Regions from separate parts of the Shewanella sp. M-Br genome, predicted to be linked through region 2. Evidence: predicted binding sites of a transcription regulator. Region 2 holds the regulator's gene; each other region holds the start of a gene.
What was found. Region 2 encodes MetJ, which represses methionine synthesis genes. Its sites were predicted from a motif close to TAGACGTCTAGACGTCTA; they were not measured.

Region 1 (10,684 bases), on a different contig from region 2:
AGGTTTAGTTGGTGATGGGAAAGTATTCAATAGAGATTATTTAATTGTTGCTTTTGATGAGTATAGGTAAATAAGGTCTGCGGTGGCACATAATCAACCATTAATGTTGGCAACAATTATACATTTGGATACTTTACATCGTAAGATATCTGATTGGATAACAGTTTTTATTGATAAAAATGATTCTTTAAGTAATGAAAAAAATTAGTTTTTTTGGGTATGAGTATAGTGCTTTCTTTGACACTTGTTGTCGGCCTTGCTGTTGATTTTTGGTTGAATTTAAGTCTGAATCGATTTTTGTGCAGATGAATATTTTTAGCTTTAAATTATTGTTTTCGTTACTTAGCATGCTTTGTGTATATATTGCTATTGCAGTCACTTTTAATTTGAAACTGTTACCTATGCTTATAGGTAAAGATTATCCGTCAAATTACTTTAAATGGTCTAAATTTCGACTTATAGAAGTTTTATTTTTATTTAACTTATGGGCTATGGGTCATCTTCAATATTTCACTGTCGTAATAGTTAATTTAGCTTTAGTTGAGTTGATACACTTATATTTAGTTTATAGAAGTATCAATAATAAGCTTGAGTCTACTATATAAATTGGTAAGTTGAGGACAATAAGGCGTGTGGAATTGGCATAACCCTTTCAATGCGAAAAGTTAACTCTAATGCCACAGAAGTTCACTGATCCCCTGCGAAGTTGCTGAAGGGCGTTGAAGAAAATAGCGTGACGCAGACAGGACGTCTGCGTAGCTTTCGGGGGGAAGGGACGCCCCATCGGAAGCGTCAGCTATTTTCGAATAAGCACGAAGCCAGTAACTAATGCATGTAACTTCGCTAGGGGCGGCAAGGGGAGATGCAAGAGGGGGATTGCTGTTGATCCCCTTCTTGCCCTGGTGTGGAATGGAATTCCACGACCTTTTCGGTCGCAAGACCGATCTTAGATCTCAAACCGCGTTAGCGTAATCTAAACCCCAATCACTCGGGATCATAATCTAACACTGGCGCCAGCCACTTCTCCGTTTCCGCAATACTCATCCCTTTACGCTTCGCATAATCTTCCACTTGATCGCGGCCTATGTTACTCACACCAAAGTAGCGGGATTTCGGGTGGGCGAAATACCAGCCCGATACTGCCGCTGTGGGGAACATGGCGTAGCTTTCGGTGATGTTCAAGTTGATAGTCTCATCGGGCTTGAGCAAGTCCCATAACAAGCCTTTTTCTGTGTGGTCTGGGCAAGCTGGGTAACCCGGTGCGGGGCGTATGCCTTTGTATTTCTCGCGGATTAAGGCTTCGTTGCTTAACTGCTCGTCGGCCGCATAACCCCAAAACTCTTTACGTACCCGTTCGTGCATCCGCTCGGCAAAGGCTTCGGCCAAACGGTCGGCTAAGCATTTGAGCATTATGGCGTTGTAGTCGTCGTGGTTGGCTTCGAAACGCGCCACATGTTCGTCTATGCCGTGGCCTGTGGTCACCGCAAAGCCGCCCATGTAATCGGCGACGCCTGAGTCTTTTGGTGCAACAAAATCGGATAGGCAGAAGTTGTCGTTGCCGACACGCTCAAGCTGCATCCGCAGGTGATGTGTGGTCATTTCGACTGTGGTACGCGACTCATCGGTATACAGCTCAATGTCGTCGTAATTGACGGTATTGGCAGGGAATAAGCCGATAACCGCTTTCGCCGTGAGCCACTTTTCCTCGATGATTTGTTTGAGCATGGCCTGACCATCGGCGAACAGCTTTTGTGCCTCGACGCCGACGACTTTATCGGTGAGGATTTCAGGGTAATGGCCGTGAAGTTCCCACGAGCGGAAAAACGGTGTCCAGTCGATACGCTCGACTAAGTCTTCTAACGGATAATTATCAAATACTTGGCGACCGAGCACGTTTGGCGTGAACGGGGTGTAGTTGGCCCAATCGTGTTGGCAGCGGTTTTCACGGGCCGCTTCGAGTGACACTATTTCTTTGCGCTTGGCTTGGGATAGACGCTTAGTGCGCATGTCGTCGTATTCAGCATAGGTTTCGTCTATGGTCGCTTGGCGTGTCTCGTTGTTGATGAGCTTGCTCACCATAGGTACAGCGCGGGACGCATCGGCGATATAAATGGCGCCATGGGGATAATGGGGCGCAATCTTCACCGCTGTGTGGATTTTAGAGCAAGTGGCACCGCCGATAATCGCCGGAATAGTTAAGCCTTCGCGGTGGAAGGTTTTCACGTTATGCACCATCTCGTCCAGACTCGGCGTGATGAGCCCCGACATGCCGATGATATCGATATTGTGTTCTTTCACGGCGTCGAGAATTCGCTCCACCGACACCATCACACCTAAATCGAATACCTCGAAACCGTTACAGGCGAGCACCACGCCGACGATATTCTTGCCGATATCGTGCACGTCACCTTTTACTGTCACCATCAAAATCTTGCCGTTAGATTGGCCTTCGACCTTTTCTAGCTCGATATAGGGGTTTAAGTAAGCCACGGCTTTTTTCATCACCCGCGCCGATTTCACCACCTGCGGCAGGAACATTTTGCCCGAGCCGAACAAGTCGCCGACCACGTTCATGCCGTCCATCAAGGCGCCTTCAATCACATCCAGTGGACGTTTCGCTTCTTGGCGAGCGGCTTCGGTATCTTCATCGATAAATTCGGTAATGCCTTTGACGAGCGCATGGGATAAGCGTTGGCTCACCGGCCAGCTGCGCCATTCTAAATCTTCTTTCTTGCCCACCTGCGCGCCATCACCGCGGAATTTCTCTGCGATTTCAAGTAACTGCTCGGTATTGCTTGAGCCTTCAACTGGGCAGGGCAAGTTAAGCACCACGTTTTCGACCCGCACTTTAAGCTCAGGATCGATATCGTCGTAAATGGCTAACTGACCTGCGTTGACAATGCCCATGTCCATACCGACTTTGATGGCGTGGTACAGGAAGACCGCGTGAATCGCTTCGCGCACTGGGTTGTTACCGCGGAACGAGAACGACACGTTCGATACGCCGCCCGAAATCATCGCGTGGGGCAGGGTGGCTTTAATCGCTTTAATGGCATCAATAAAATCGACGGCATAGTTGTCGTGTTCATCGATACCTGTGGCGATGGCGAAAATGTTCGGGTCGAAAATGATGTCTTCTGGCGGAAAGCCGACCTTATCGACCAGCACCCGATAGGCGCGGGTACAGATTTCGATTTTACGCGCTTTAGTGTCGGCCTGACCCTGTTCGTCGAACGCCATGATAATGGCCGCCGCGCCGTAGCGTTTCACTAAGGTGGCTTGCTCGATAAACTTGGCTTCGCCTTCTTTAAGGGAAATCGAGTTAACTATGCCCTTGCCTTGAATACATTTGAGGCCAGCTTCGATCACTTCCCACTTAGAGGAGTCGATCATAATAGGTACGCGACTGATGTCGGGCTCAGAGGCAATCAAGTTTAAAAACTTGTGCATGATCTCGGCGCCATCGAGCATGCCTTCGTCCATGTTGATGTCGATGATTTGCGCGCCGCTTTCGACCTGCTCGCGGGCGACATCGAGCGCCTGCTCAAACTTGCCTTCTTTGATCAGCTTTAAAAACTTGGCCGAACCTGTAACGTTGGTGCGCTCACCCACGTTAACGAACAGGGATTGGGCGTCGATAGTCAGTGGTTCCAAACCGGCTAAGCGGCAAGCTACGGGAATATCGGGCAACACGCGCGGGTTATGTCTGTCGACCGCTTCACGGATCACGCGGATATGTTCAGGCGTACTACCACAACAACCACCGATAATATTGAGCATGCCTTCGCGCGCCCAATCTTCGATCACGTTCGCCATATCCTCTGGGGTTTCATCGTAACCGCCAAACTCGTTCGGCAGGCCTGCATTCGGATGCGCCGACACATAACACTCGCTGATGCGGGATAATTCTTCCACATAGGGGCGCAATTCTTTTGGCCCAAGTGCACAGTTAAGACCGATAGATAAGGGCTTGATATGACGAAGGGAATTGTAAAAGGCTTCGGTCGTTTGGCCAGTCAGTGTGCGGCCAGAGGCATCGGTAATGGTGCCCGAAATCATGATCGGCAATCTGTCTTTAGAATGCTGACCAAATAAGTCATCGAATACGGATTCAATTGCGAACAGCGCGGCTTTGGCGTTTAAGGTATCGAATATGGTCTCGACCATAATGATATCCGCGCCGCCTTCAATCAGCGCCTTAGTAGATTCTTTGTAAGCAGTCACTAACTCATCGAAGCTGACGTTGCGATAGCCAGGGTCGTTCACATCAGGGCTAATCGAACACGTACGGTTAGTGGGGCCTAACACACCGGCGACGTAGCGTGGAATGCCTGTGGCAGCAAAGGCTTCATCACAGGCTTCACGGGCGAGGCGCGCGCCGACTAAGTTAATTTCGGCGGACAGCGACTGCATGTCGTAGTCGGCCATGGCAATAGTAGTAGCATTAAAGGTGTTGGTTTCAATGATGTCGGCACCGGCGTTTAAGTAGTCGGTGTGAATCTGTTTGATGATGTGGGGTTGCGACAACACCAATAAATCGTTGTTGCCTTTGACGTCAGTGTGCCAATCTTTAAAGCGTTCGCCGCGATAGTCCTCTTCTTCCAGCTTGTAGCCTTGGATCATAGTGCCCATGGCACCGTCTAAGATCAGAATGCGCTCTGCAAGCTGTTTGCGTATGTCTGCCAATATCTGGCCGGCTTTGGTAGAGGGTATCGTCATAAATAATTACCTTAAATACAGCTAAGTTAAGTCCAAAAATCGGCCATTGTTATGCTAAGTGCATTTTATTGTCGTCAGCCGACATTTTTTGAATACTTGTTCTTAAAAATTTGTTTTGGACATTTAAACGTATAGACGTCCATAATACGCGACTTATGATTGTCAGGGCAAGATGAAAGTCAAGGGCATTAGGAGCGAGAATCGAGAATCAAGAATTTAGGCCCTCGGCTTTAGTTCTTAGTATCTAGTCCCTAACTAAAAAGGCATATATGAAACAAGTTCGATTGTTATTGTTGCGCCACGGTGAGTGTGAAGGCGGCGCCATTTTACGCGGCCGTGTGGATGTGCCTTTAAGCGAAAAGGGCTGGCAGCAAATGTCGGCAGCGGTTGAGGCGCAGGCAAGTACCTGTAGCGCGATTTACAGTTCGACTTCACGCCGCTGCGCCGAATTTGCCCAAGCCTTTGCCGCCGAATTGCATTCGACGGCGGCGCTGGTATCTGAGTCAAGGCCATTGCAGGCGCAGTTTTTGTCGGGTTTACAGGAAATTGATTTTGGTGATTGGGACGGTCGTCGACTCGATGAGCTGTATCAGCAAGAGGGCGAACGTTTAGCGGCCTATTGGCAAAACCCTTGGCAAACACCGCCGCCCAATGGGGAAACTATGGCCAGTTTCGAGTCGCGGGTGAATGGCGCAATTGACCAGATACTCGCCACCGAGTTTGAACGATTGACCGTCAACTCAGATAACGCCGAGCAGGCTGTGGGCGCTAGCGTGGCTGCGGGCGAACTGGCTGCCAAAGTATGGGTCGTGACCCACGGCGGAGTGATCCGTCACTTAATGGCGCGTGCCCTTGGGGTTGAGCGGGCGGTGGGCTTTTACAGTCAACTCGATTTACCCGTGGCGGCCGTGGTGAGCATTAATGTGCTGCAGGATGAGCACGGCGTTTGTTACTGGCGTTTAGATTGGCCGAGCGGGCGCTGCGAGTGATCCGCGTTGCCCTAAGGTGAAGATTTTTCTTGTCTTACCAGCGTGATTGTCGATTGCCTATTAAGGTAAATATAGGATAATGCTTTTTCCTGACGTCCCCTGACGCACGCGGCCTTGCAAGGCTGGTGGCAGTGTATCGGATGACGTCACAGAAATAGGTGTTGGGAGTTTTGAGTCGTGCGAGGGTGTTCTGTAGCAGTTATGGCCGAGACACGCTGCAAAGGCTTGAAATCAATCTCAACATAATAGGGAATCGGGGAGCTGCTTGTCAGTCAGCCCGAACTGTGCCCGCAACTGTGAGTGACTTTTTATATTGTTTTCAATACAAAAAGTGACGAGTCAGGAGACCTGCCTATTTCTGTTATCGCTGCGTGCAGCCTTAGTTCTCGAGCGGGTGACTCGAGGGAGCCGATGACAATGTGCACAACCTTTTTTAATTCAGGTTTGGACTCGCTAGGAGCACCACTTTGGTGAAACTCTCTGCCATCCAAACGAGCCATGCTTTGAATGACAGCGACACTCGCCCGTCAGCGAGCCAGATGGTCGCGCTCGATGTCAGCCAGTTAAGCTGGTGTATCGATGGCAAAACCATTCTTTCCAATATTAACTTTGCGCTGCCAACGGGGCAGATGCTGGGTTTGATTGGGCCTAACGGTGCGGGTAAGTCTAGCTTGCTACGCTGTTTGTATCGCTTTGTTCGCCCGACTCAGGGCAAAATTACCCTGTTTGATCAAGATATTGAGCGTTTATCGCCCAAGGCGTTTGCCTGCCGCGTCGCCGTAGTGCAGCAAGACACGCCGCATTATTTTGACCTAACCACAGAGCAATTGGTCAGCATGGGCTTAACGCCGCACAAGGGCATGTTCGATACCAATTCGAGCTGTGACGGCGAGCGCATTGCAAAGGCTCTAGAGAAAGTCGGCCTCAGCCATAAGATGCACCAACAGTACGAGCACTTATCCGGCGGTGAAAAGCAGCGTGCCTTGATCGCCCGCGCCATAGTGCAGCAGCCGCAACTGTTGATCCTCGACGAGCCAACCAACCACCTCGATGTGCGTTATCAAATTCAAATCCTCGAATTAGTGCGTAGCCTTGGCATCAGCGTGATTGCCTCTATTCACGATCTCAATTTAGCCAGCGCCCTGTGCGACAGTTTGTTGTTGATCCATAACGGTGAAGTCAGCGCTATGGGCACGCCTACCGAAGTATTAACCGAGGCGCGAATTGGCGATGTGTTCGGCGTGTGCGCTCAGGTGTCGACCCATCCACAACATAAAAAGCCCTTAATCAGCTACTTCTATGGCTACCATGATTCGACGCACAGCATGGCTGATGCTTTGGCTGAGCGAGGCGAGGGCGGATGATTCAGGGAGTAAACAGCATTTCATCTCACATTTGGGGCGTATCGTGACACCTTTGACGAGACAACAACTGATGCTGGTCACATTAGGCATAATCACTTTGATAACCCCCATTGCCGCCACGAGTTTTGGCGCGGCGAACATCAGTTTTATGGATGTTATCCAAGTGTTTATCAATAAAATGGCCAACCTCACTCAAGCCAATGGCATGACGGAGCGCATCGTGATGGAGCTCAGACTGCCGCGCATTTTACTGGCCTTTGTGGCGGGTGCGGGCTTGTCCTTGGCGGGCAGTGTGCTGCAAATCGTGACCCGCAATCCGCTGGCCGACCCTTATCTGTTTGGCATTAGCTCTGGCGCGTCCTTTGGCGCTGTGGTGATGTTGACGTTATTCACGGGCTCTGGATTTTTTGAGAATGCGGGTATGGCGGCGAACTCGGGGATTTTTAGTGGTTCGGGCGCCTTGTCTGGTTTGCTTTGGTTTAGCTTGCCCTTCGGCGCTTTTATTGGCGCCAGTTTGTCGGTACTGATAGTGCTGGCCTTATCTGGCCTTGGGCTCAATAGCCAAGTGGAGCGCATGTTGCTCTCTGGCGTGGCGACCTCCTTTATGTTCGGCGCGCTAACGAGTCTGCTGCTGTATTTCGCCAGTCCGCAGGCGACGGCTTCTGTGCTGTTTTGGAGTTTAGGCAGTTTCGCCAAGGCCAGTTGGTCCTTGCTAGTGCTGCCAACACTGGTGATTGGCGCGAGTTTGTTCATTATTTTAGGCATGAAACGGCAGATCATGGCGTTGCAAGCGGGGGATGAAACGGCGCATACCTTAGGGGTGAATGTGCCTAAGTTGCGACTCAATATGCTGTTGCTCTGCTCCTTGATTACCGCGATTTTGGTCGCCACCTGCGGCGGTATTGGCTTTGTCGGATTAATGATCCCCCACACAGTGCGCATGCTGTTTCCCGGTCGTCAGCCGATTATTTTAACGGCGCTGGTGGGCGGATTATTTATGGTGTGGATTGATGTGCTGGCGCGCTGTTTGTTAGGCAATCAAGAGTTGCCCGTGGGGATTATCACGGCGGCCATAGGTAGCATGTTCTTTTTGCTGATTTTGCGTAAACGCAGAGTCATGGCGTAAGCACCTAGTCAGAACGTCATCCTAGAGTCATCTAGCAAGCGCAGACTGGCGGGATAATCAGTATTTCTGTTGATATCCCACCCGCGATTGGAAATGCACAATTGGACATGTTCGTCATAAACGCGGGATGCGTTGTGGTTATTTAATGTAGATTACAAAGTGGAGTGTGGATGTCTCAGTCAGCCGTGTCTTTTCAAATAAGCCCTGTGAGTAAAGCGCAGGATCTGGTGATTCTGCAGAAAATTGATCTTAAGACTAAGCCGCCCGGCGCCTTAGGTCAGCTCGAATCCTTAGCCTTGCAGATTGCCCGCGTGCAAGCGACTGATTTGCAACAAACGGAGCAGCCACAAACGGATGTGCTCAAAATAGTCCATCCAACCATGTTAGTGTTTGCGGGGGATCATGGCATTGCCGCAGAAGGTGTGTCGATTGCTCCTAGCGAAGTGACTCACCAAATGGTGCAAAACTTTGCCCATGGCGGCGCGGCGATTAACGTTTTTTGTCGGCAGGTGGGCTTTAAGCTCGAAGTGATCGATTGCGGTATTTTAACGCCAGTTGAAGGGGTTGAAGGTATTATCGATCAACGTCTTGGCGCTGGAACGGGTGCAATCCATTTAGAGCCCGCAATGGCGCTTGAAACCGTCGATAAAGGCTTTGCTATGGCGCGCGATTTGATTGAACGTCACCATCAAGCGGGTTGTAACTTAGTCGCCTTTGGCGAAATGGGCATAGGCAATACCTCCTCTGCTGCGGCCATTATGGCGGCGATTATGCAGCTGGATGTGATTGATTGTGTCGGCCGTGGTACTGGCATTAATAGTGAAACCTTAGAACGTAAATTGATGCTGATTGAGCTCGCGTTATTGCTGCATCAAAGCGCCTTAACTGGACCTAAGTCAGTGTTAGCTTGCCTAGGAGGTTTTGAAATTGTGCAGATGACGGGGGCTATGTTAGCCGCCGCTGAGCGTAAAATGCTGGTGGTCGTGGACGGTTTTATCGCGACAGCGGCGGCATTAGTCGCGGTGCAAATCGCCCCCAATGTGCGCGATTATTTGATTTTCGCCCACCAGTCAGACGAGCAAGGCCATCAGCGGATGTTGGAGTTTTTGCAGGCGAAACCTTTATTATCACTCGGGCTGAGATTAGGTGAAGGTACGGGCGCAGCCTTGGCGTTGCCGCTTATTCAAGCCTCTGTAAATTTTTACAATCAAATGGCGAGTTTTAGTGATGCGGGGATTGAGGCTGTTGTATGATGTGCTCTGCTAAGTCGCTTATTTTACTTATTTAAAATAATAACTTTTTAGCCAACCGTTTTAATCTTAAACCTTGCAGCAAGTGTTAATTCACTAAGGATGCTTTATGTCAGAACGCGAAAGCTGGCACAAAGAGATAGATTTGTTTTTAGTTGCCATGGGCTATTTTACCCGCATTCCTATGCCTAAATGGGTCGAAGTCGATAGCGATAAGTTGAATAAGGCCAGCCGTTATTTCGGTCTCGTCGGTCTTTTGGTCGGCCTGTTAAGTGCCATTGTATTTTGGCTGACGCAGAACTGGCTCCCCGCCGGTGTTTCTGTGCTGTTAGCTATGTTGGTTGGCGTCTTGCTCACGGGCGGATTCCACGAGGATGGCCTGGCCGATACCTTCGACGGTTTTGGCGGTGGTTGGACGGCGGAAGACAAGCTACGGATCATGAAGGACTCGCGCCTTGGCAGTTATGGCGCACTGGCGTTGATGTTGGCCCTGCTGCTGAAATGGCAGTTGCTAGTCGAGTTGGCGCTGTACGATCCTGTGGTGGCGGGCTCGGCGCTTATCGTCGCCCACACAGTCAGCCGTGTGGTATCAGCCAGTATCATCTTTAGTGAAAAATATGTCCGCGATGACGAGACCAGTAAGTCTAAGCCGCTATCGCAACATCAGGGCATTAATGAGCTGCTTATCCTGATCGCCAGTGGCGTATTAGTACTGTTATTCCTCAAGGGGTTAGCGGCATTGTCATTGCTGTTAGTGATGATAGGACTGCGCCGTTTGATCATAGTGATCTTTAGACGCCAGATTGGCGGTTACACGGGCGATACCTTAGGCGCAGCGCAGCAAATAGCTGAAATCGTGTGTTATTTTGTATTGCTCGTTGTAGGTAACATACTGTGATCCACCTCGTCCTAGGCGGCGCCCGTAGCGGTAAGAGTCGCTACGGTGAAGCCTTAGTGCGCCAGTACACAGCGCTCGGCTTCGATGCCTGCTATGTGGCCACGGCGCAGGCGCTGGATGATGAAATGGCGACCCGTATCGCCAAACATCAAGCGGGACGAACGGACGATGGTATCGAATGGCAATTGTTTGAAGAGTCGCTCGCCCTTACGGCACTGTTAAAGCGCTTAGCAAAACCTGGGCGAGTGATTTTAGTGGACTGTTTAACCCTTTGGTTAACCAATCAATTACTTGCATCGAACGTTAAAATCGATGATGACCCCGCGCCGACAGAGTGG
Region 2 (10,684 bases):
GTACCGACGTGGCCGTCGCCTTGGCGTTATGCCATGTATTGATTGAAGATAATCTTTACGACAAGGCATTTGTCGCGCGCTATGTGGAAGGCTTCGAAGCCTTTGCCGCCGAAGTGAAAGCCTATACCCCTGAATGGGCTGAAACCATCTCCGATGTGCCTGCCAAAGACATTCGTCGTATCGCCCACGAATATGCCGCTAAAGCGCCCCATGCTGTGGTCGATTTTGGTCACAGAGCCACCTTTACCACCGAAGAGTTTGAGATGCGCCGCGCCCTTTACGCCGCTAACGTCTTGATTGGTAACATCGAGCGTAAGGGCGGGATTTATATCGGCCAGAAACCCGGTGATTACAACAAGCTTGCCGGTGAAGCGGTTGCGCCCGTATTGGCAAAACCTGGCGTGAAAGACATGCCAAAACCAGCAGCGAAACGTATCGATCAGGTGGAAGAACAGTACGCCATGATGTGGACATCGGGCGGCGTTTACCAAACTATTCTCGATGCCACATTAAGCGCTGTTCCTTACCAGTTACACGGTTGGGTGATGTCACGCACTAACCCAATGCAAACCATGACAGACAGAGCACGCGTTGTTGAAGCGATGAAAAAGCTCGACTTTATCGCCGTGTGTGATGTGTATATCAGCGAAACCGCCGCCTATGCGGACGTGATTTTACCTGAGTCAACTTATCTTGAACGTGATGAAGAAATTGCTGATAAGTCAGGTAAAAATCCGGCCTATTATGTGCGCCAACGGGTCGTTGAAACCTTAGGTGATACTAAGCCTTCTTGGCAGATCTTTAAGGATGTGGGTGTGGCTATGGGTCTTGGCGAGTTCTATCCATGGGAAAACATGGAAACCCTGCAAATGCTGCAGGTGAACCGCGACACTGACCTGCTGCGCCGGATCAAAGACGAAGGTTTTGTGAGCTTCGGTAAGCCAATTATGTTGTGCGAGCCTAAGATGGTTGCCGAGTTTATTAAGGCATACCCCAATGCGCGACCTGCCGATGAAGACGGCACTTACGCCAGCGCACTGACCTTTAAAACCCCGAGTGGCAAGATTGAACTCACTTCCGCGAAAGTCGAAGCCATGGCACCGGGCCGTGGGGTGATCAAGTTCCGCGAAGTGAATCTTAAAAAAGCAGATGAGTTGTACTTTATCCAAGGCAAAGTGGCGGTGCACACCAATGGTGCCACCCACAATGTGCCTATGCTCGCTAACCTGATGTCGGATAACGCTGTGTGGGTTCACCCCGTTACTGCGGGCAAGTTAGGGATCAGCAATGGCGATCCAATCCGCCTCACCAGCAGTGTTGGCACAGAAGAAGGCCATGCCTTAGTCACGCCGGGTATTCGCCAAGATACTGTGTTTGCTTACATGGGCTTTGGTTCTAAAAACAAAGAGTTGGTCAGAGCAACGGGCAAAGGTATCCACTGCGGTAACTTACTGCCGCATGTTACTGCTCCTGTGTGTGGCATGACAGTGCACACCACGGGCGTCACGCTGGCAAAGCGCTAATCGGAGGCTTAAATGAATAAACGATATGTAATGGTGCACGACGAGAATAAGTGCATCGGCTGCCAAGCTTGTAACGTGGCGTGTCGCAGTGAAAATGGCGTACCCGAAGGCGTAACTCGTCTGCAAGTGCGTGTGGAAGGCCCCTTTGGTGAGATGCCCAATCTGCATTTCAAATATCACAGGGTATCTTGCCAGCAATGTGAAGATGCACCCTGCGTTAAAGTGTGCCCAACAGGCGCGGCCTATGTGGGTGAAGATGGCATTATCTCTATCCATACCGAGAAGTGTGTCGGTTGTATGTACTGTGTGGCAGCGTGCCCTTATAAAGTGCGCTTTATGAACCCAGAAACCAAGGCGGCGGATAAGTGTAACTTCTGCAAGGATACGCGTTTAGCGCGGGGCGAAGAGCCAGCGTGTGTGACTGTGTGTCCAACCGATGCCTTAGTGTTTGGTGATGCCAATGATCCACGCAGTGAAGTGGCCATCATGCTCAACACTAAAATCACTTACCAAGATAAAACCCATTTGGGCACTAAACCTAGGGTATATCGCGTTCCTACCAAAAGAGGGGGGATTTGATTATGAACAATACTTGGGGCGACATGGCGCAATATGATCCTGTCACTTGGCACTGGGTCATCGCCGTTTACCTGTTTATGGCGGGGTTATCCGCGGGCAGTTTACTGATTGGCATTGGTTTGCGCTGGGCGAATAAGGAACTCAGCGCGGGAGCTGAAAGCAGCATTCTTAAGGCGGCAGCCATTATTGGGCCTGTAGCAATTAGCTTAGGTCTAGCTTGTTTAGTGTTTGACTTAACCAAACCATTCCACTTTTGGTTGATCTTAATTCACTATAACTTCCAGTCTGTGATGGCAATCGGGGTGCTGGCGCTGCTGGCGTATTCTCCCTTAGCTTTTGCGTACGCCATTATTGTGCTGCGGGATGACTTACCAAAATGGGGTTTAGGTTTCCTAGCGCCTATCGCTAAGTTACTTATGCCATTTCGAAAGCTGATTGAAGTATTGTTGTTTGTCCTCGCCATTGGCGTGGGGGCTTACACTGGCTTCTTAATTTCGGCGATGAATGCTTACCCTATGCTCAACACTGCGGTACTGCCTGCGCTGTTTTTAGTGTCAGGTCTATCGGCGGGCGCTGCGGCAAATGCGGTACTGGCGTTGCTGATGTTTAAGACGGACAGCCACGACAAAACCTTAGTGAAGATGCACGGTTTAGAATTGCCTGTGATGGCGATTGAAATTCTGTTCCTGTTCATGTTGTTCTGCGCCTTGTACTTTAAGGGCGGCGCGGCTGCTGCGGCCTTAGCATCGTTAACGTCTGGGCTATGGGCAAGCGTGTTCTGGATAGGTGTTGTCGGAATTGGCTTTGGTATTCCATTGCTGTTTATGCTGTTACCCGCCGCGACTCGCCACACTAAGGGCGCAATGATCATGGTTGCCTGCGCGAGCTTAACCGGCGTACTCGCTCTAAGACACTTTATTGTGTACGCAGGGCAAAGCTATTTAAGCTGAGTGTAAGCTGGCTTTAGATATTGATAGATAAAGAAAAGCACTGGCAATGTCAGTGCTTTTTATTGTTTGAATCTTCAGATGATTTGCCAATACAAGCAGGACGCTTATTGGGGTAATAACTCGATAACCGACTTCACCGTTAGCACTAAGGCGCTGATACTGCACAGGACTAACGTCGCCATCTTTGTCTTCTCTTTATCGACACGGCCCACTAATCGTCCTGCGACTAAGTAACCTAAAATCACTGAGGGGAGCAGCATCAACGACAGCCACAGATGTTTTAATTCTAATAAGCCAGTGATCGCTAAAATGACCAATGCAATCATGGAGCTAAAAATGAAGAAGGCCGACAGGGCAGCACGAAACTGCGAGGCATCTTTGCCTGCCAACAAAATCGCCATCGGCGGGCCACCAATCGCGGCGATATTGCCGAAGATCCCTGAAACCACACCCGCACTGAAGAGGGTTTTCTTATTCACTGGCAGGCTGAATTTATTCAGGCTGAGGATCACTGCGACAGTTACAATGGCGGCGATGGATAAACCCAGTATGGGTTGAGGCGCAAACAGCAATAAACTCGCGCCGATAAAACCACCGGGCACGCGGCCTATGAGCGCATATTGCAAGCCATTGAATTCTAAGTGACCGCGTTCACGCACTAAGGTCAGCAGGGCGATGGAGAAACCCATAGCAATAACAGGCGCAGGTACAAGTTGTGGATCGACGATATACAGCAAAGGACTGGCGACAACCGCAAGCCCAAACCCAATAAGACTTTGGGTTAAGGCGCCCAGAAACACGACCAGCGAGGCTAAGGCGAGTGTCTGTGGATCTATCATAGAAAACATAGGATTTCCTATATCCCAAACCAACTCAAGATGGTGAAATTTAAAGTTTGAAGTCGCTTGGGTATAAACAAAAAGGGATCGTTAACGATCCCTATTGATGAGCACTGTGATATGACTTTGAAAGCGACGAGTCGCTATTCCATGTCTTCCCACTCGATTCCCATTTGATCCATCAACAACTTGGCTTCGGCGGGAATGCTGTCTGGGTTATCTTTTGACAGATCTTCATCGTTGGGCAATGGCTGGCCAGTGTAGGCGTGCAAAAATGCCTCACACAACAGCTCGCTGTTGGTGGCGTGACGCAAATTATTGACCTGACGACGAGTACGTTCGTCCGTGAGGACCTTAAGCACTTTGAGCGGAATAGACACAGTAATTTTTTTTACTTGTTCATTCTTCTTGCCATGTTCAGCATAGGGGCTGATGTATTCCCCATTCCATTCAGTCATTGACTCACCTGTTATAACGCTAAATTCGGGGCAGATTTTAAACCCTTACAAAGAACAGTCAAATTATTGCTACTATTTCTTTGTGATTGCAAACAGATTTCTTTATGTTCAGACGTCTAAACGTCTTCACGCCTATTGACGATGGCGTTGGGCTTAGGTACATTTAGACGTCCAGACATCTCTATCAGTCTACCGAATTTAGGAGTCCACCCATGGCAGAGCGTCAATTAGCCACACTGGCAGTGCGTCAGGGTATCGAAAGCGATACTCAATATGGCGCAGTTGTGCCACCGATTTATTTGTCGACTAATTACGCCTTCGATGGTCATAAAAATCCCCGCGAATTCGATTACAGTCGTTCAGGCAACCCAACTCGCTGCATTTTAGGTGAAGCATTAGCCCAATTAGAAAAGGGCGCCACTGGCATAGTGACGTGCACTGGCATGGCGGCCATCACCTTAGTGACCACTTTGCTCGGCCCTGATGACCTATTAGTTGTGCCCCATGATTGCTATGGTGGTTCCTACCGTTTATTTACCAACTTGGCGAAGAAAGGCCAGTTTAAGCTCATTGTGGTCGACCAAACCGACAGCCAAGCGTTAGCCGCCTCCATTGCGCAGAATCCTAAGATGGTGTGGCTCGAAACCCCATCGAACCCGTTATTGCGTGTGGTAGATATCGAAGCCATTGCTAAGGCGAGCCATGAGGTCGGCGCGCTGGTGGTGGTCGATAACACCTTTTTATCGCCGATATTGCAACAACCCCTATTGTTAGGCGCGGATATCGTTATCCACTCCACCACTAAATATATCAATGGTCACAGCGATGTGGTCGGTGGCGCAGTGGTCGCTAAAGACGCGCAAATCGGTGAAAGCTTACATTGGTGGTCGAACACTCTAGGCTTAACGGGGTCAGCCTTCGACAGTTATCTGACCCTGCGCGGCCTGCGTACCTTAGCGGTGCGAATTCGTGAACATCAAGCCAATGCCCAGCGCATTGTTGAGGTATTAACGCAAAGTCCTGTGGTGAGCAAAGTTTATTACCCTGGTCTTGCGGATCACCCTGGTCATGCCATTGCGGCCAAGCAACAACAGGGCTTTGGCGCTATGCTGAGCTTTGAGCTCAAAGGCGGCGAGGCCGAAGTCGTGGCCTTTTTAGGTGCACTCAGCTTATTTAGCGTGGCGGAAAGTTTAGGTGGCGTCGAAAGTTTAGTGGCAGTGCCCGCCACTATGACCCACAGAGCCATGGAGCCGCAAGCGCGCTTCGAGGCTGGTATTAAGGACACCCTATTGCGTCTATCGGTGGGTATTGAAGATGCCGCCGATTTAGTTGCAGATATTCAAGCAGGATTAGCCGCCGTTGCGGCTTGTCAGTAGAGGAATAATAGATGGCACGTTGTCACTTACATAAATTTGGTGGCTCCAGTTTAGCGGATGCCGATTGTTATCGCCGAGTCGCCCATATCCTGTTAACCCACGGTCATAGTGATGATCTCGTGGTGGTCTCTGCGGCGGGTAAAAGCACGAATTTCCTGTATAAATTATTAGCGCTGCGTGATGCGGGTCAGCTATGGCAAGAAGAATTACAAGTGCTGATCAGCTACCAACAGGGGTTGATTGAGCAGTTGTTGTCGAATGAACAAGCCCGCGATCTGCGTGAGCGTTTGGCCACTGATAAAGCGCAACTCATCAGCTTGTTGTCCTTAGACGAGCGCAACGAATATCAAATCAACCATGTGGTGAGCTTTGGCGAACGTTGGTCGGCACGTTTAATGGCGGCGCTGCTGCGCGAATCTGGCGTTGCGGCAAGCCATGTGGATGCCTGTTCAATTTTAGTGGCCGATGAAGCCGCTGTGCCGCAAATTCGGGTACAAGAATCCCGCGCTAAAGTACAAGCCCTATTAGCCGCGCATCCCAATGAACGCTTAGTGATCACAGGTTTTATCTGTGCTAACGAGCGTGGCGATACCCTATTACTTGGCCGTAATGGTTCAGATTTTAGTGCCAGCCTGATTGCCAGCCTTGCCGATATCGAGCGCGTGACCATTTGGACCGATGTGGAAGGAGTGTTCAACGCCGATCCTAATAAAATCAACGATGCCAAGTTACTAAAAAGCATGTCACTTGCCGAAGCCGATCGCCTAGCGCGTTTGGGCTCGCCAGTATTGCATTCGCGCACTTTGCAGCCGCTATTCAATACCGAAGTGAGCTTAGCGGTGCGTTCAAGTTATGCGTCCCACACCGACTTTACCTTAATCGCGCCCCACAGTTCGTCGGCGAGCGCGCCTGTGTTGACTAACCTCAATGCTGTTGTCCTGTTCGGCTTTAAACTCACAGGGGCGTTAACTCGTTTATTAGATTTATTGATTGCCGCGGGTTTAACGCCATTGGCCCATTGGACCTCTGCCCATCAAAGAGTTGAACTTGCCTATACCGCTGAGAATCAAAAACAAGTTCAAAGATTACTCGATGCCGAGGCAGAAGCATTCGGGATCAGCGATCAGCAGATCAATACAGATTTTGGTTTAGTCGCATTAGTGAGTGCCGACGCCGAACATTATCGTCGCAGCTTTGCCCGTTTACTGAGCCGTGATGCTAAACCTTTGTTCAGTGGTGATTTAAGTTTAGTGACGTTAGTGCCTCAGTCACAGGTGAATCTGTTAACCCAAAAAGTCCACCGTCGCTGCGCTGGGCCGCGTAAACGCATTGGCGTCCTGCTGCTCGGTGTGGGTAATATCGGTGAGGCTTGGATTGATCTGTTTAAGTCGGTATCGCCATCACTGGATCATGAACTCGAAGCTAGCGTTGAGTTAGTTGGTTTAGTTAGTTCGAGTAAAGCCTTGATTAAATCCACTGGCATTAATCTTGCCGCGTGGCAAACAGAGTTTAATACTGAAGCAACGCCTTGGCAGTACGAGCATTTGTTCGAGCAATTAGAACGGGTTAACTGCGATGAGCTGGTGGCCTTAGATATCAGTGCTAGCGCTAGTTTGACGCTGCAATATCCAGAGCTATTCGAGCGTGGCATACATGTGGTGAGCGCGAATAAACTCGCTGGTTCGGGACCACTGCCTTTCTACCGTGAGTTAAAGCAGCAACTGGGTAATCGTCGTTTATTTTGGCGCTATAACGCCAGTTGCGGCGCAGGTTTGCCTATCCAACATGCGTTAAATGATCTGCGTAACAGCGGTGATAGCGTTGAAGCCGTGGGCGGGATTTTCTCCGGCACCCTGTGTTGGTTGTTTGAGAAATACGACACCAGCAAGCCTTTCTCTGAATTAGTGATTGAAGCCAGAGGCTTAGGTATTACTGAACCCGATCCCCGCGACGATCTCTCCGGCCGAGATATGCAGCGTAAACTGCTTATTTTGGCCCGTGAAATTGGCCTTGAAATCGAGCTCGAAGATATTGAATTACGCTCATTAGTGCCAGCCGATTTGGCCGATATTCCCTTAGATCAATTTCTTGCCCGCATTGCCGAGTTAGATGCTGATCTGCTGCAACAGTATGGTGCGGCGGCGGAGCAAAATAAGGTGCTCAGATATGTGGCATCCTTAGACAACAGCGGCCCAGAGCTCAAGGCCGAAGTGGGTTTGCAGTGGATCGATACCCATCACCCTTACGCCAACTTAACCCCTGGTGATAATGTGTTTGTGATCCGCAGTGTCTTCTACCAAGGTAATCCGCTGATCATCCGTGGACCGGGCGCCGGACGCGAAGTGACAGCGGCGGCGGTGCAGTCGGATCTGACGCAGATCTGTCGCGATCTCTTGCAAGAGTAGACTGAAATTCAGCAGCTTAAAGGACTCATTCGAGTCCTTTTTTATTGGCTAGAATAAATCTATCGAATTAACCGAGATTAAATGCGGTTTATGGGTATTTTTGGGCTTGACTTACATCTCAGTTTCTCTAGTATATGGACATATAGACGTCCAAACGTCCATTTGAAATAATTCATACTAGCAAAGAGTAGCGCCAAGGGCGGTTGAGGAAATACACATGGCTTTTCATCACGCACAACATTCACAATCGCTAAACCAAAGCTTGTCTGAGCTAAATGGCGATATTAATGTTTCTTTTGAGTTTTTCCCGCCATCGACCCCCGAAATGGAACAGATACTGTGGAACTCTATCCGTCGTTTAGAGCCGCTGAATCCTAAGTTTGTGTCTGTGACTTACGGTGCTAACTCTGGTGTTCGCGACCGCACCCATGGCGTGATTGAACGTATCCAACAGGAAACCGACCTCGTTGCCGCGCCGCACTTAACCTTAGTGGATGCCAGCGATGAAGAGTTATTAGAACTGGCTAAGCATTACTGGAAGTCGGGCATTCGTGACATAGTGGCACTGCGGGGTGATTTACCTGCGGGCAGCCCAAAGCCAACCCGTTTTGCAGTGGATTTAGTGCGTTTACTGCGCTCTGTGGCTGACTTTGATATTTCCGTTGCGGCCTATCCAGAAGTGCATCCCGATGCGAGTAATGCACAGGCGGATTTGATCAACCTTAAGCGCAAGATTGATGCGGGCGCTAGCCGTGCTATTACCCAGTTTTTCTTCGATGTGGAATCTTACCTGCGTTTTCGTGATCGCTGCGTTGCCGCCGGTATCGACGTTGAAATCGTGCCGGGCATCTTGCCTGTGACTAACTTTACCCAGCTAAAACGTTTCGCGGGCATGACCAATGTGTCGTTACCGAATTGGTTACATAAGCAATTCGACGGCCTAGAAAACGATGCGGGTACACGCCAATTGGTGGGGGCAAACGTGGCCATCGACATGGTGAAAGTGCTGTCCCGCGAAGGTGTGAAGGATTTCCATTTCTACACCTTAAATCGCGCCGAATTGACCTACGCGATTTGCCACACTTTAGGCGTGCGTCCTAAATAAAACTTTATAAAATAAGCTAATAAAAACGCCGCAGCGAATGCGGCGTTTTGTTTAAATTCTAAATTGAGCTAATAAAGTTGTTAAACGGGCTGCGAGTTGGGCAAGTTCATCGCCAGCGCGTGCGGTTTGTACCGCACTATCTGTCGCATTGGTCGCAATATCATTGATGTTATTAACATTTTTATTAATCTCAGCCGAAACCGCACATTGCTCATTTGCAGCGCTGGCGATCTGGATATTCATCTGGCTAATGGTGGAAACCGCATGGGTAATGGCTTCGAGTGCTTCACCCGCTTGGTGAACTTGGGATACACAGCTTTGGGTGGTGCGGGTGCTGGTTTCCATCGCATTGACTGTAGACTTAGCTTTATGCTGAAGCGCTTCGATCATCTGCTGAATTTCCGTCGTAGATGCTTGAGTGCGACTCGCCAGAGTGCGTACTTCATCGGCAACGACTGCAAACCCTCGACCTTGTTCTCCCGCCCTTGCGGCTTCAATTGCCGCATTGAGTGCGAGTAAATTAGTTTGGTCGGCAATATTACGGATAACTACAAGTACAGAATCGATTTCAGCGGTATTACGCTCTAATTCATTGATTTCACTCGCTGCTGTGGCTATTTCCTCGGCCAGTATGGCGATAGTGGTTACCACTTTTTGTACAACCAATTTGCCTTGTTCGGTTGAGTCATTGGCATGATTGGCTGCATCGGCCGCATCGGTCGCATTATGGGCAACTTCTTGTACCGTTGCGGCCATTTCATTCATTGCGGTGGCAACTTGCTCGGTTTCGAGGTGCTGACGACTCGCCATCTTCTGGGTTTCCCGCGTAATGCTCGACATTTCTTCAGCAGAGGTGGCGAGCAGGCTTGTTGAGTCGGCGACGTGGGAAACTGTGTTGTGAATTTTTTCTACAAAGCGGTTGAATGCCATCGATAATTCAGCAATTTCATCCTTACCTTTTACCGCGATTCTGCGGGTTAAATCGCCTTCACCTTTAGCTATATCATTCATGGCTTGGGTGGTTTCAGCGATAGGGCGAGTAATGCCTTTGGCAATAAACCAAGCAATGGCAGTTCCAATGACCAGAGCCACTAAACCGATAAGGATCAACTTAAGGCGAATATCCGCTATCGCTTGTTCTGAATGGGTTCTATCCATCGCAATATCGAGTACCCCAAATACGTTTCCTGAATAATCTTTTATGGCGTTGCGATACAGGGCGTAGGTTTTGTTATTTAAGGAAATAGTGCGTATGACTTCATGGCCTTGCATGACGTTATTGAGTTCATCTGTCGCTTGGGTATCAGGCGTGAATGTAGCGCCAAATAACTTATATCCAGAATCATCTGGCAAGATGAGGGCAATTTCTGCTTGATAGGCTTGTTTAAAATTATCAAAAAAGGGTTGACCGAAGGACATGCCAAACTCAACTGATCCTGTGTGTTGCCC
Region 3 (10,684 bases), on a different contig from region 2:
TGAATCGAGTTTACCCCGTGCGAGTTCCATCATAGGTGCAAGTTTGGCGCTGGATTCTGGGGTAAAAAAACTGTAACTCACATCGAGTTTTAGCTGATGGTTTTGTTGTTCTAGCTGCTTTTCTACTCGCTTCATAATATGTAGAACATCCCGTTCACCATCCACAAAAGCAAGTACCACAAATTGAGTGCTGTTGTAATGGGCGGCAACGTCAGCGGTTCTTATCGTATCTTGGATTAACTTGCCTAACAGTCTGTGGTGATTATTTTCGAGTGGTATTGGAGTGTTATCCGTGCTCAGTAATTCAAAGAAGATGATACCTGCATGGGCGCCAAAGCGGCGGCCTAAATTGAGCTGCCTTGGTGCCATCATCAAGAAGCCGTAATGGTTGAGCATGCCCGTTTCTTGATCGCGCATCGAAAGGGATTCAATTCTATGGTTCTGACACAGAAGGGATAATTCCTGTTGCAGTAAAATCTGAAATGGTTCGAGCATAGCGGCATTGACTAGTGGCTCTGTTATATGCGGGTTGAGTACACACAGGGCACCAAATTGGCTACCATCCGGCCAAGCGATAGGGCGCGAGAGAATATGCTGAATACCATCAAAATCCCTTGGTAAATCCTCTAACATAAAGCTGCCGAGGTTTTGATATAAACCATCAGGTTGGCTGTTTTGTATCTGTTTGAAGAGTTCGAGTGCTGGTGGATATAAAGTGCCTGCGGTAAATTGCGGTGTTTCAGTGATTGAACTGACGATGATCTCAAACCCTGCACTGATTTTTTGGAATATGAAAACCGTGTTGGCGTTGTAATAGCTTTTGATGAGCTCACATTGGTGCATCCAGCGAGTGAGATTCACTTGTTGATTGTCGCTATCAAGTAAACTCAAGTTGGGATTAATGGTTTCGGGCAACATACAAACGCCTAACTAGGGCTAAATATTCATTAAGTTTGGGAAATAAAAGGGGATTTAGCAAATCAAGGCACTAAATAATACCCTGTTCTAGCTGTGCCTATTAACCCAACCGAGTATACTGGCGGGCTGAAATTGGGCCAAAAGCCGAAAGAATGCTGTGAGAATACTGTGAAAATTAGACTAGCCTTACCTCAAGATGTTGATTTATTAGCGATGCTAGAGAAAAAACATCTTAATGATGAATTAGCTTCCGCCAGTATGGGGTTACAAGGGCAAGCTTTTTCCCACAGTGAATTGAGCGAATTAGTGCAGCATCATTGGGTCGTAGTGGCACTGGTAGAACAGCAGATCGTCGGTTATGTGATTGCAGGCCGTTGGGGATTTTTCGAACATTGGCCCATTTACCGCACTTTGTTGAATCGTTTAGGGCAACTCGATTGGGATGGACCTAAATTAACTAAGGTCAATTCTTGCCAATACGGGCCGATATGGGTGCAGCAAGCCTACCGTGGGCAAGGGATTTTCGAGGCATTAGTCCATGAAATTCGTCGCCAAGTTGCTCCGCATTTTAGCTATATGTTGACCTTTATTGCTGAAGATAATGAACGTTCCTTTGCCGCTCACTCGGGTAAAGCGCACATGCAGGTTGTGGATTTTTTTACCGTTTCGGCAAGAGATTATTATTTAATGGTGGCAAAGACCCAAGCTTAGTTGTTCGACGATAAGAATAAAGGGTTAAATCTCTACTGATATCAATAACGGAGATAAATACATGCATGTGCAATTTGTTGAGTCATTATTAGCGACTTATGCCAAGGTCAATTTATCGGCTTGGGACAGCTTGAGGTTAGTCTTATCAGAATGCGCTCACCATGAGTACGAGGCGAGGGGATTTGAAGTCGAGTTTTTATCTGACTTAGGGGCATTGCAACATTATTGGGTACAAGTGGGAGATATTTGGCTCGATTGTGGCCGAATCAATGCCTATTCTGCGACGATAACGCAACTGAGCGATGCGCAAGTCAGCCGCATTAATACGAAAAAGGCGCTAGAGTGCGCCATTTTATCCCAAGAGCAGATCGGTCTACTCTGCATGCAAAATGCCCATTTCGATCATTGCTAAGTGCGCTTATTCAGCCTGTTTCTCAATCGCTTTTTTGATTAATATTTCTTCATTAGAAAGTAGCGCTCAGGGGTTGTGGTGACTATGCCTATGATCTCAACACCTTGTTTCTCATAGAATACTGGGGCTTGAATCGATAAGGTATCCACTTGGGCTACTAGGCAACCGCGTTGTTTCGCCTCTGCTTCTGCAAGTGCCATCAGTTTACGCCCAAGCCCTGTGCCTCTGGTTTGGTCATCAACCCAGACAACATTGATTAAGAAGTTTTTATAGATAGTCTGTCCACCCACACCCCTAATCAACTTGCCAGTTTCATCGCGTGCTATGACAGTCAAAGGCACTGATTTCTCTGGTCCTAAGAGCCCAGTATTATATTGCCGAACGCCGTCTACCAGCGCATCCACAATCGCGATATTTTCTTCACTCATAACTTCAAAGTTCATGTCAAAAACTCTTTCTGGAATGTGATTACTTTATAAACGTAAATGTTATTTCTGTTGTATTCAACTTTTGATTGATCTCACTAATGTTAATCATTATCATTCGCGAAATCATTTGTGGGTTACATTTGTAAACTAAGTTTACTAAACAGGAGAGGTTTATGTTATTTCGTCAAACTTGCTTGGCAGTTGCCATTACCGCTGTATTTGCGGGTAATTTTGTCCAAGCCGAAGAGGCTCCCGACAGAAAAATGGAAGTTATGGTTGTTACTGCCTCTGGATATGAACAGAAATTGGTTGATGCACCTGCCAGTATTTCTGTTATCACCCAAGAAGATTTGATGATAAAACCTTATACCACTCTCCTAGATGCAGTGCGTGACTTGGAAGGGGTTGATATTGGTGAAACCCGTGATAAAACAGGGCAAGGTACCATCAGTCTACGCGGTATGGGATCTGACTATACCTTAATCCTTGTCGATGGTAAGCGTCAGAATAACCATGGTGATATTTATCCAAACAGTTTTGGTGGCAATCAATTTGGTCATGTACCACCACTTGATGCTATTGATCGAATTGAAGTTATTCGTGGGCCAGCATCAACGTTATACGGTGCAGATGCTCTAGGTGGTGTGGTGAACATCATCACTAAAAAAGTGGGCGACGAATGGTCTGGCTCTATCACTCACAGCCGAACTCATCAAACCAATGATGCCTATGGCGAAGATATCACTACCGATTTCAGCGTGATGGGTCCCCTCATTAAAGGCGTTCTTGGGTTATCGATTCATGGCAGTATTTATGATCGAATGGGGTCTACACCAGAGTATGCACCAGTAGATTATCCCAATGGAGAAGTACGCACTCGTTCACTCGGTTTTGGTGGTGGCGGTAAAACCGTCGATAACGAAAATCATATGTTAGGTGGGAGTTTAAGTTGGACGCTAAATGAACATCACAAAATTTGGTTTGATTTAGATTCCTCATCTCAAGATTATGATAATACGCCACTGATCAATGATAACGGTGAACGCGAGTATCCGCTTGGTACTGTTGATAATATCGATAGTCTCTGGATTGCCAGTAACTTCTGTAAAGGCGGCGTAGGTTCCCGTGAGGCTGCTTGTCTAGCCAGCGGTGGTGAATGGGCAAGACGATCAAATCCGCGAGCGGGTTACAGCGAGACTCAAAAATTTACCCGTGATGCTTGGGCGTTAACCCATGAAGGTGCTTGGGATTTTGGTACAAGCTTTGTGTCACTATCCTATGTAGACACACAAAATAATGGCCGCACACTGCCATTTACCACTGCTGAACGAGTATTACTACTGCAGATGATTGATGGTAAAGGGGATTACACCGGCATGACTGAAGCCGAACGTAAAGCGATTGCTGAATCCACTTTCCTGCCTAGACCTAAACGCGAAATGGCAAGTAATCAATATACGCTTGATATGAAACTCGATATTCCATTTGAAGCTGCAGGAAATCATGTCGCAGTGACGGGTGCGCAGGTGATTCGTGGTGAGTTGAAAGACGGTGTATTTGGTATGGAAGAAGGTACGCCGGGTGCAGTACAAGAACATAATATGTGGTCTGTTTTTGCTGAAGATACATGGAGCATGACTTCTGATTTATCTGTTACTGCGGGTTTACGTCATGATGATCATGAAATATTTGGCAACCAACTCAGCCCACGTCTATACGGTGTTTACACCATTAATAATGAGTGGACAGTAAAAGGTGGGGTGAGCACAGGTTTTAAAACACCTAAAACCACACAATTGTATGATGGTGTCGTTGGCTTTGGTGGCCAAGGAACCTCACCGCAATTTGGTAACCCAGATCTCGAAGCTGAAACCAGTGTGTCCAGCGAAGTCGCCCTGTATTGGTCTCATCCAGATGGCCATAATTTTAACGTCACTATCTTTAAAAATGACTTTGACGATAAGATTGCTTCACAACCCTGTGGTAAAGGTACGAGCATAGAATGTTCCGATGCGGGTGAATATGCTGATTTAGGTTATGCAGTCAGTAGCAAAACAGTCAACATAGATAAAGTTACTATTCAAGGTGCTGAGCTCGCGGGACGTTGGGAAATTCTAGATGCCTTAACGTTAAATGCTAATTATACCTACACAGATAGCGAGCAGAAAAGCGGTGCAGAGCAAGGTCGTCCACTCGGCAACAGTGCCAAGCATATGGCAAACGCGACATTAAAATGGGAGTTGACCGACTCATTAAACGTATTCTTGACCTCAGAATACCGTGCTAAACGTTATCGCTCTTGGGATATCATTAATGATGCTGCACTTTACTATAAGGGTTATAACGTGTTCCATCTTGGTGGTTCTTATCAGGCGAGTGAGTTTGTCACCTTCAACATGCGAGTAAATAACTTGTTTGATAAAGATTTTACTTCATACGATATTGTCTTCACCGAATGTAGTGACACTAGCACCACTTGTGTCTCTGACGATAATGGCCAAAATGGATACACAGCATCTTACGTTGATGATTTTAATAACAAAGATAAGGCCCGTAACTTCTGGGTTGGTATGAATGTACGTTTCTAAACGAATACCCTGTGCATTAGCCATTATTTGATATTCATGGGCGATAGATAAAACTGAGAGTTACCCGTTTGATAAAGGTATCCACTATCAATTAAACAATAGGGTAACTCTCATTACTCATTACTCAGTGCACCTGCACTGTGCTGGTGAGTCCGCACTATCGAGCCATCAATAAAAAACCATTCCGTGTCAGCAAGGTTCGCTAAGGTTTTGAGTAAATAGGCCTGAATGTCTTTTTAGACTATAAATAAAACCGTCTAAAGACCGTACTCCAATGGCCCAACTCTTTGGGTAAATCTTGTCAAGGGATACCTGTTAGAAGGCGTTAAAGAATGCCTTCGAATATTTGTCTATGTTCAGGTTTATCATAAACATGGCCTGTGCTGTTCATTAAATGAAATAGCGTTTCCCTGCGTGCATTGGTTAGTATCAATCTTGGCATGCTCTCTAAAAATCATTCTCGAAAGCTCAATAGATCCTAGATGAAGTCAGAAACATTAAAGGTGCTAGCGTATAAGCCTAAAGAATCAGCCATTGCCCGTTTGGGTAAGTACCAATATAACCAAAGGGGATTCTTCCACAGAGATACCAAGATAGGCGTTCACTCGTAAAGGCTGAAAGTTTAACGTCAGCTAGGAGCAGTGTTGCGAGCGTATTAGCGTCATCGGATGTCAGCGCGCATATTTCTGCAACTGGAATAATTTTCCAAGTGGAGAGGTAAGCTGACTTAGCAATTTCATCGACTTCGCTGTCAGAAATCCAAGCATGCACATCATTTACTACTGCCATTGTTTTTAACGAATTTGCCAAGTCATGATCTGTTACACACAGGCTTTCATAGTGGATTTCGTAAGGTGTTTCAAAAAAGGCCTCAGGATCGGATTCAAGAAAAGCGGCGATCTCCTCTAATGTACCGTATGTCTTTGCTATTTCCTCTGGCTGACCTACATTGGCTGCCCATGCACAAGATTGAAGTTGCTGTAATAAGATGGCGTTATCGGTCATGGGGTCTGTGCACTCTAATGGTCTGTGTATATACTGCTTTTATTTTGCCATATTTGTCTTAGCATTATTAATCTAACTAAATGTCAGACATAAAAAAACCGCTGGGTAGCGGTTTTTTATGGGTCTTAAGTGTAAGAATTGAAATGAATTAAGACTATAGACCCGCGTCAGCGCGCAATATTTCGGCTTTATCAGTTGCTTCCCATGGGAATTCGCTGCGACCAAAGTGGCCATAAGCGGCGGTCGCTTGATAAATTGGACGTGCTAAATCTAGCATGGCCGTTAAACCGTATGGGCGCAGTTCAAAGTGTTGACGTACTAACTTGATCAGCACTTCTTCAGACACTTTACCGGTACCGAAGGTCTCGATGCTGATAGAGGTAGGCTCTGCCACACCAATAGCGTAAGACACTTGGATTTCACAGCGATCAGCAAGACCTGCTGCAACGATGTTTTTTGCCACATAACGGGCAGCGTATGCTGCGCTACGGTCCACTTTTGATGGATCTTTACCAGAGAATGCGCCACCACCATGACGGGCCATGCCGCCGTAGGTGTCAACGATGATCTTACGACCCGTTAAGCCGCAATCGCCTACTGGACCACCGATAACAAAACGGCCAGTTGGGTTGATAAAGAACTTAGTATCTTTGTTTAACCATTGAGCCGGTAATACTGGCTTGATAATGGTTTCCATCACGCCTTCAATTAAGTCGGCTTGTGAAACGTCATCTCTGTGCTGAGTCGATAACACGACTGCATCGATACCGACAATTTTGCCATCATCATAGGCAAAAGTGACTTGGCTTTTCGCATCTGGGCGTAACCAAGGTAGCGTGCCATTTTTACGCACTTCAGACTGACGTTTCACTAATGCGTGAGCATAGGTGATAGGTGCAGGCATCAGAATGTCGGTTTCGTTGTTGGCATAGCCAAACATTAACCCTTGATCGCCAGCACCTTGCTCTGCAGGGTCTGCGCGGTCTACACCTTGATTAATGTCGGGTGATTGCTTACCAATGGCGTTTAATACTGCGCACGAGTCCGCATCAAACCCCATATCTGAATGGGTATAACCAATTTCACGCACCGTTTTACGGGTGATTTCTTCAATATCAACCCAGGCAGAGGTAGTGACTTCACCACCCACTAATACCATGCCTGTTTTGACATAAGTTTCACACGCTACGCGTGCTTTTGGATCTTGAGCCAGAATTGCATCTAGCACAGCATCAGAAATCTGATCTGCAATCTTATCGGGATGACCTTCTGAGACCGACTCAGAAGTAAACAAGTGCTTTGCCATAGTAGGAAAATCTCGTCGTTAGCATTCAAACGTGTAGAAGCATCTACATCTAGACGGCTATTTTAGTTTAAATCCGATTGCCGATCACCCCCGATAATAAAAAATCCTCTCAGATTGTGACCTGAAAACGACTACGCTCAGTCATAAATAGGTTATTTTACTTATATTTCATAGCATTAAGTTTACTATGTTTTTGAGGAATTTATTTCTCTATTACAAGTGATCCTTGCTATGCCCTCTTAAGTAAACGCCAGTAGAGTGACTGGCTTGTTTCTGCGACTTGTATACTCAAGCGACCTGAATCCTGCATCTTCAGGTTGTTTGGGTACATATTCGCCCATCTTTTGCTGAGTGAATGGTAATTTTAGTTTGCGTCACACTGGCATGTAGGGGAAAATATGCATCCAAATTGCCCGCTAGACCCCACAAACAAGCAGGAGAGAGCATGTCTTCCCGTAAAGTACTCGCAAACGCAATCCGTGCGTTAAGTATGGATGCAGTTCAAAAAGCAAATTCAGGCCATCCCGGCGCCCCAATGGGTATGGCAGATATTGCTGAAGTGCTGTGGAATGATTTCCTTAAGCACAACCCGAACAATCCGAAATGGGTAGATAGAGATCGTTTTATCCTCTCTAACGGTCACGGTTCAATGCTGATTTACTCTTTACTTCACCTGACTGGTTATGAATTACCAATTGAAGAGCTAAAACAGTTCCGTCAATTGCATTCTAAAACCCCGGGTCACCCAGAATACGGTTACACCCCAGGTGTTGAAACCACAACGGGTCCACTCGGTGCGGGCATCAGCAACGCTGTCGGTATGGCGATTGCTGAGAGAACCTTAGCGGCACAGTTTAACCGTGATGGTCACGATATCGTTGATCACTACACTTACTGCTTCCTCGGCGATGGCTGTTTGATGGAAGGTATTTCCCACGAAGCCTGTTCATTAGCCGGTACTTTAGGTTTAGGTAAACTGGTCGCATTTTGGGATGACAACGGTATTTCTATCGATGGCCATGTTGAAGGCTGGTTCACCGATGATACGCCAAAACGTTTTGAAGCTTACGGCTGGCATGTGATTGCCGGTGTTGACGGTCACGATAGCGCGGCAATCCGTGCTGCTATCGAAGCGGCGAAAGCGGTGACCGATAAACCAACAATGATTTGCTGCAAAACCATTATCGGTTTTGGTTCACCCAACAAATCTGGCAGCCACGATTGTCACGGCGCGCCACTAGGCGATGCAGAAATCGCAGCCGCCCGTGAATTCCTTGGCTGGCCACATGCACCATTTGAAATCCCTGCTGACGTTTATGCCGGTTGGGATGCCAAAGAAGCCGGTGCGGCCCGTGAAGCAGCGTGGAACGAGAAGTTTGCAGCATATCGCGCTGCTCACCCAGAACTGGCTGCTGAATATGAGCGTCGCGTTCTGAAAGGTGAATTACCGGCTGATTTCGAAGAAAAAGCGCAGGCATTCGTGCAAGCATCACAGGACAAAGCCGAAGGTATTGCGAGCCGTAAAGCCTCACAAAATGCCATCGGTGCATTTGGCGCTATGTTGCCTGAACTGTTAGGCGGCTCTGCTGACTTAGCGGGTTCTAACTTGACACTGTGGTCAGGTTCTAAAGGTATTCAAGACGATCCAGCTGGTAACTACATTTACTACGGCGTGCGTGAATTCGGCATGAGCGGCATTATGAACGGTGCTTCGCTGCATGGTGGTTTCATCAACTACGGCGCAACTTTCATGATGTTCATGGAATATGCTCGTAACGCAGTCCGTATGTCGGCGCTGATGGGTATTCAAAACATCTTCGTTTATACCCATGACTCTATCGGTCAAGGTGAAGATGGCCCAACGCATCAACCAGTTGAGCAATTAGCTAACCTGCGTATGACGCCAAATATGGCCGTATGGCGTCCATGTGATGCGGCAGAAACGGCAGTTTCTTGGAAAGCTGCGATTGAGCGCCGTAATGCACCTACGTCACTGATCTTCAGCCGTCAAAACCTGAAAGCTCAAGCGCGTACCGCTGAGCAATTAGCTAATGTGGCTAAAGGTGCTTATGTACTGCAAGACTGTGCGGGCACACCAGAACTGATCCTGATCGCAACTGGTAGCGAAGTACAATTGGCAATGGATGCAGCCGCTGCACTGACTGAGCAAGGTAAACACGTTCGCGTAGTCTCTATGCCATCGACGACTGAGTTCGATAAGCAAGATGCCGCGTATAAAGAATCTGTATTACCACGTGCTGTGACTAAACGTGTGGCTATTGAAGCGGCGCATACCGATTTCTGGTACAAGTACGTCGGGTTTGAAGGCACAGTTGTGGGCATGACCACATTTGGTGAGTCTGCGCCGGGTAACGTGCTATTGAATCACTTCGGTTTCACCGTTGAAAATGTGCTGAATGCTGCAAAATCATTGGGCTAATCGCTCAAGGGATTAGATTCAATACAAAAGGTTAAACTTTTTAAGTGTTAATCTGTATAATGCGGCCTGCAATCGTTTGCAGGCCGTTTTTGTATTAAGAGGAAATTGAGACCTCAATGATCCGAGTCGCTATCAATGGTTATGGCCGTATCGGCCGCTCTATTCTCCGAGCTTTATATGAGTCTGGAAAACGGCAGCAAATGCAGATTGTCGCGATTAATGAATTAGCTAAACCTGAAGCCATTATTCATCTGACCCAGTACGACACCACCCACGGTCGGTTTGCGCATAAAGTGAAGCTTGTTGATGATCATATGCTGATTGGCGACGATGCGATAAAAATTCTCCACGAGCCCGATCCCACAAAACTCCCTTGGCACGAGATGGACATAGATATTGTCTATGAAGCCACAGGCGTATTAGTCGATCGTCAAAGCTGCGAAGCCCATATTCACGCCGGCGCTAAACAAGTGCTGATAAGTCATCCATCCTCAGCCGATGTCGATGGCACGATTGTCTATGGTGTAAACCACGATTTACTCCGCGCCGAACATACTGTGGTGTCCAACGCTTCTTGCACCACAAACTGTATCGTGCCAGTGATCGATGTGCTTGATCGCCACTTTGGCGTTAAAAGCGGTGCCATTACCACTATCCATTCGGCGATGAATGATCAACAAGTGATCGATGCTTATCATGATGATTTGCGTCGTACCCGCGCCGCTGGCCAATCGATTATCCCTGTCGACACTAAACTTGCCCGCGGCATTGAGCGGATCTTGCCGCACATGAAAAATAAGTTTGAAGCGATTTCGGTGCGCGTGCCCACCATCAACGTGACCGCCATCGATTTGTCCGTGACCTTAGAAAAAACCG

Region 1: the regulator MetJ is predicted to act here: its motif matches at 4,844-4,861, upstream of metH (methionine synthase).
Region 3: the regulator MetJ is predicted to act here: its motif matches at 7,411-7,428, upstream of metK (methionine adenosyltransferase).

The regions. Positions count from the first base shown of each region.
Region 1 covers NZ_BJBV01000003.1:222,334-233,017, forward strand. The annotation lists gene AAA952_RS03885 (hypothetical protein) at 1-70, shown strand, start outside; gene metH (methionine synthase) at 985-4,719, opposite strand; gene AAA952_RS03895 (histidine phosphatase family protein) at 4,989-5,708, shown strand; cobalamin riboswitch at 5,913-6,078, shown strand; gene AAA952_RS03900 (ABC transporter ATP-binding protein) at 6,179-7,072, shown strand; gene AAA952_RS03905 (FecCD family ABC transporter permease) at 7,041-8,198, shown strand; gene cobT (nicotinate-nucleotide--dimethylbenzimidazole phosphoribosyltransferase) at 8,369-9,451, shown strand; gene AAA952_RS03915 (adenosylcobinamide-GDP ribazoletransferase) at 9,558-10,346, shown strand; gene cobU (bifunctional adenosylcobinamide kinase/adenosylcobinamide-phosphate guanylyltransferase) at 10,343-10,684, shown strand, end outside.
Region 2 covers NZ_BJBV01000011.1:142,539-153,222, forward strand. The annotation lists gene phsA (thiosulfate reductase PhsA) at 1-1,523, shown strand, start outside; gene AAA952_RS11440 (4Fe-4S dicluster domain-containing protein) at 1,536-2,102, shown strand; gene nrfD (NrfD/PsrC family molybdoenzyme membrane anchor subunit) at 2,105-3,052, shown strand; gene AAA952_RS11450 (sulfite exporter TauE/SafE family protein) at 3,157-3,900, opposite strand; gene metJ (met regulon transcriptional regulator MetJ) at 4,035-4,349, opposite strand; gene metB (cystathionine gamma-synthase) at 4,562-5,725, shown strand; gene AAA952_RS11465 (bifunctional aspartate kinase/homoserine dehydrogenase II) at 5,737-8,130, shown strand; gene metF (methylenetetrahydrofolate reductase) at 8,348-9,235, shown strand; gene AAA952_RS11475 (methyl-accepting chemotaxis protein) at 9,287-10,684, opposite strand, start outside.
Region 3 covers NZ_BJBV01000008.1:73,612-84,295, reverse strand. The annotation lists gene AAA952_RS08560 (GGDEF domain-containing protein) at 1-918, opposite strand, end outside; gene AAA952_RS08555 (GNAT family N-acetyltransferase) at 1,087-1,629, shown strand; gene AAA952_RS08550 (hypothetical protein) at 1,691-2,041, shown strand; gene AAA952_RS08545 (GNAT family N-acetyltransferase) at 2,080-2,484, opposite strand; gene AAA952_RS08540 (TonB-dependent receptor domain-containing protein) at 2,643-5,057, shown strand; partial or broken gene AAA952_RS08535 (transposase) at 5,174-5,499, opposite strand; gene AAA952_RS08530 (hypothetical protein) at 5,577-6,062, opposite strand; gene metK (methionine adenosyltransferase) at 6,217-7,368, opposite strand; gene tkt (transketolase) at 7,814-9,808, shown strand; gene epd (erythrose-4-phosphate dehydrogenase) at 9,925-10,684, shown strand, end outside.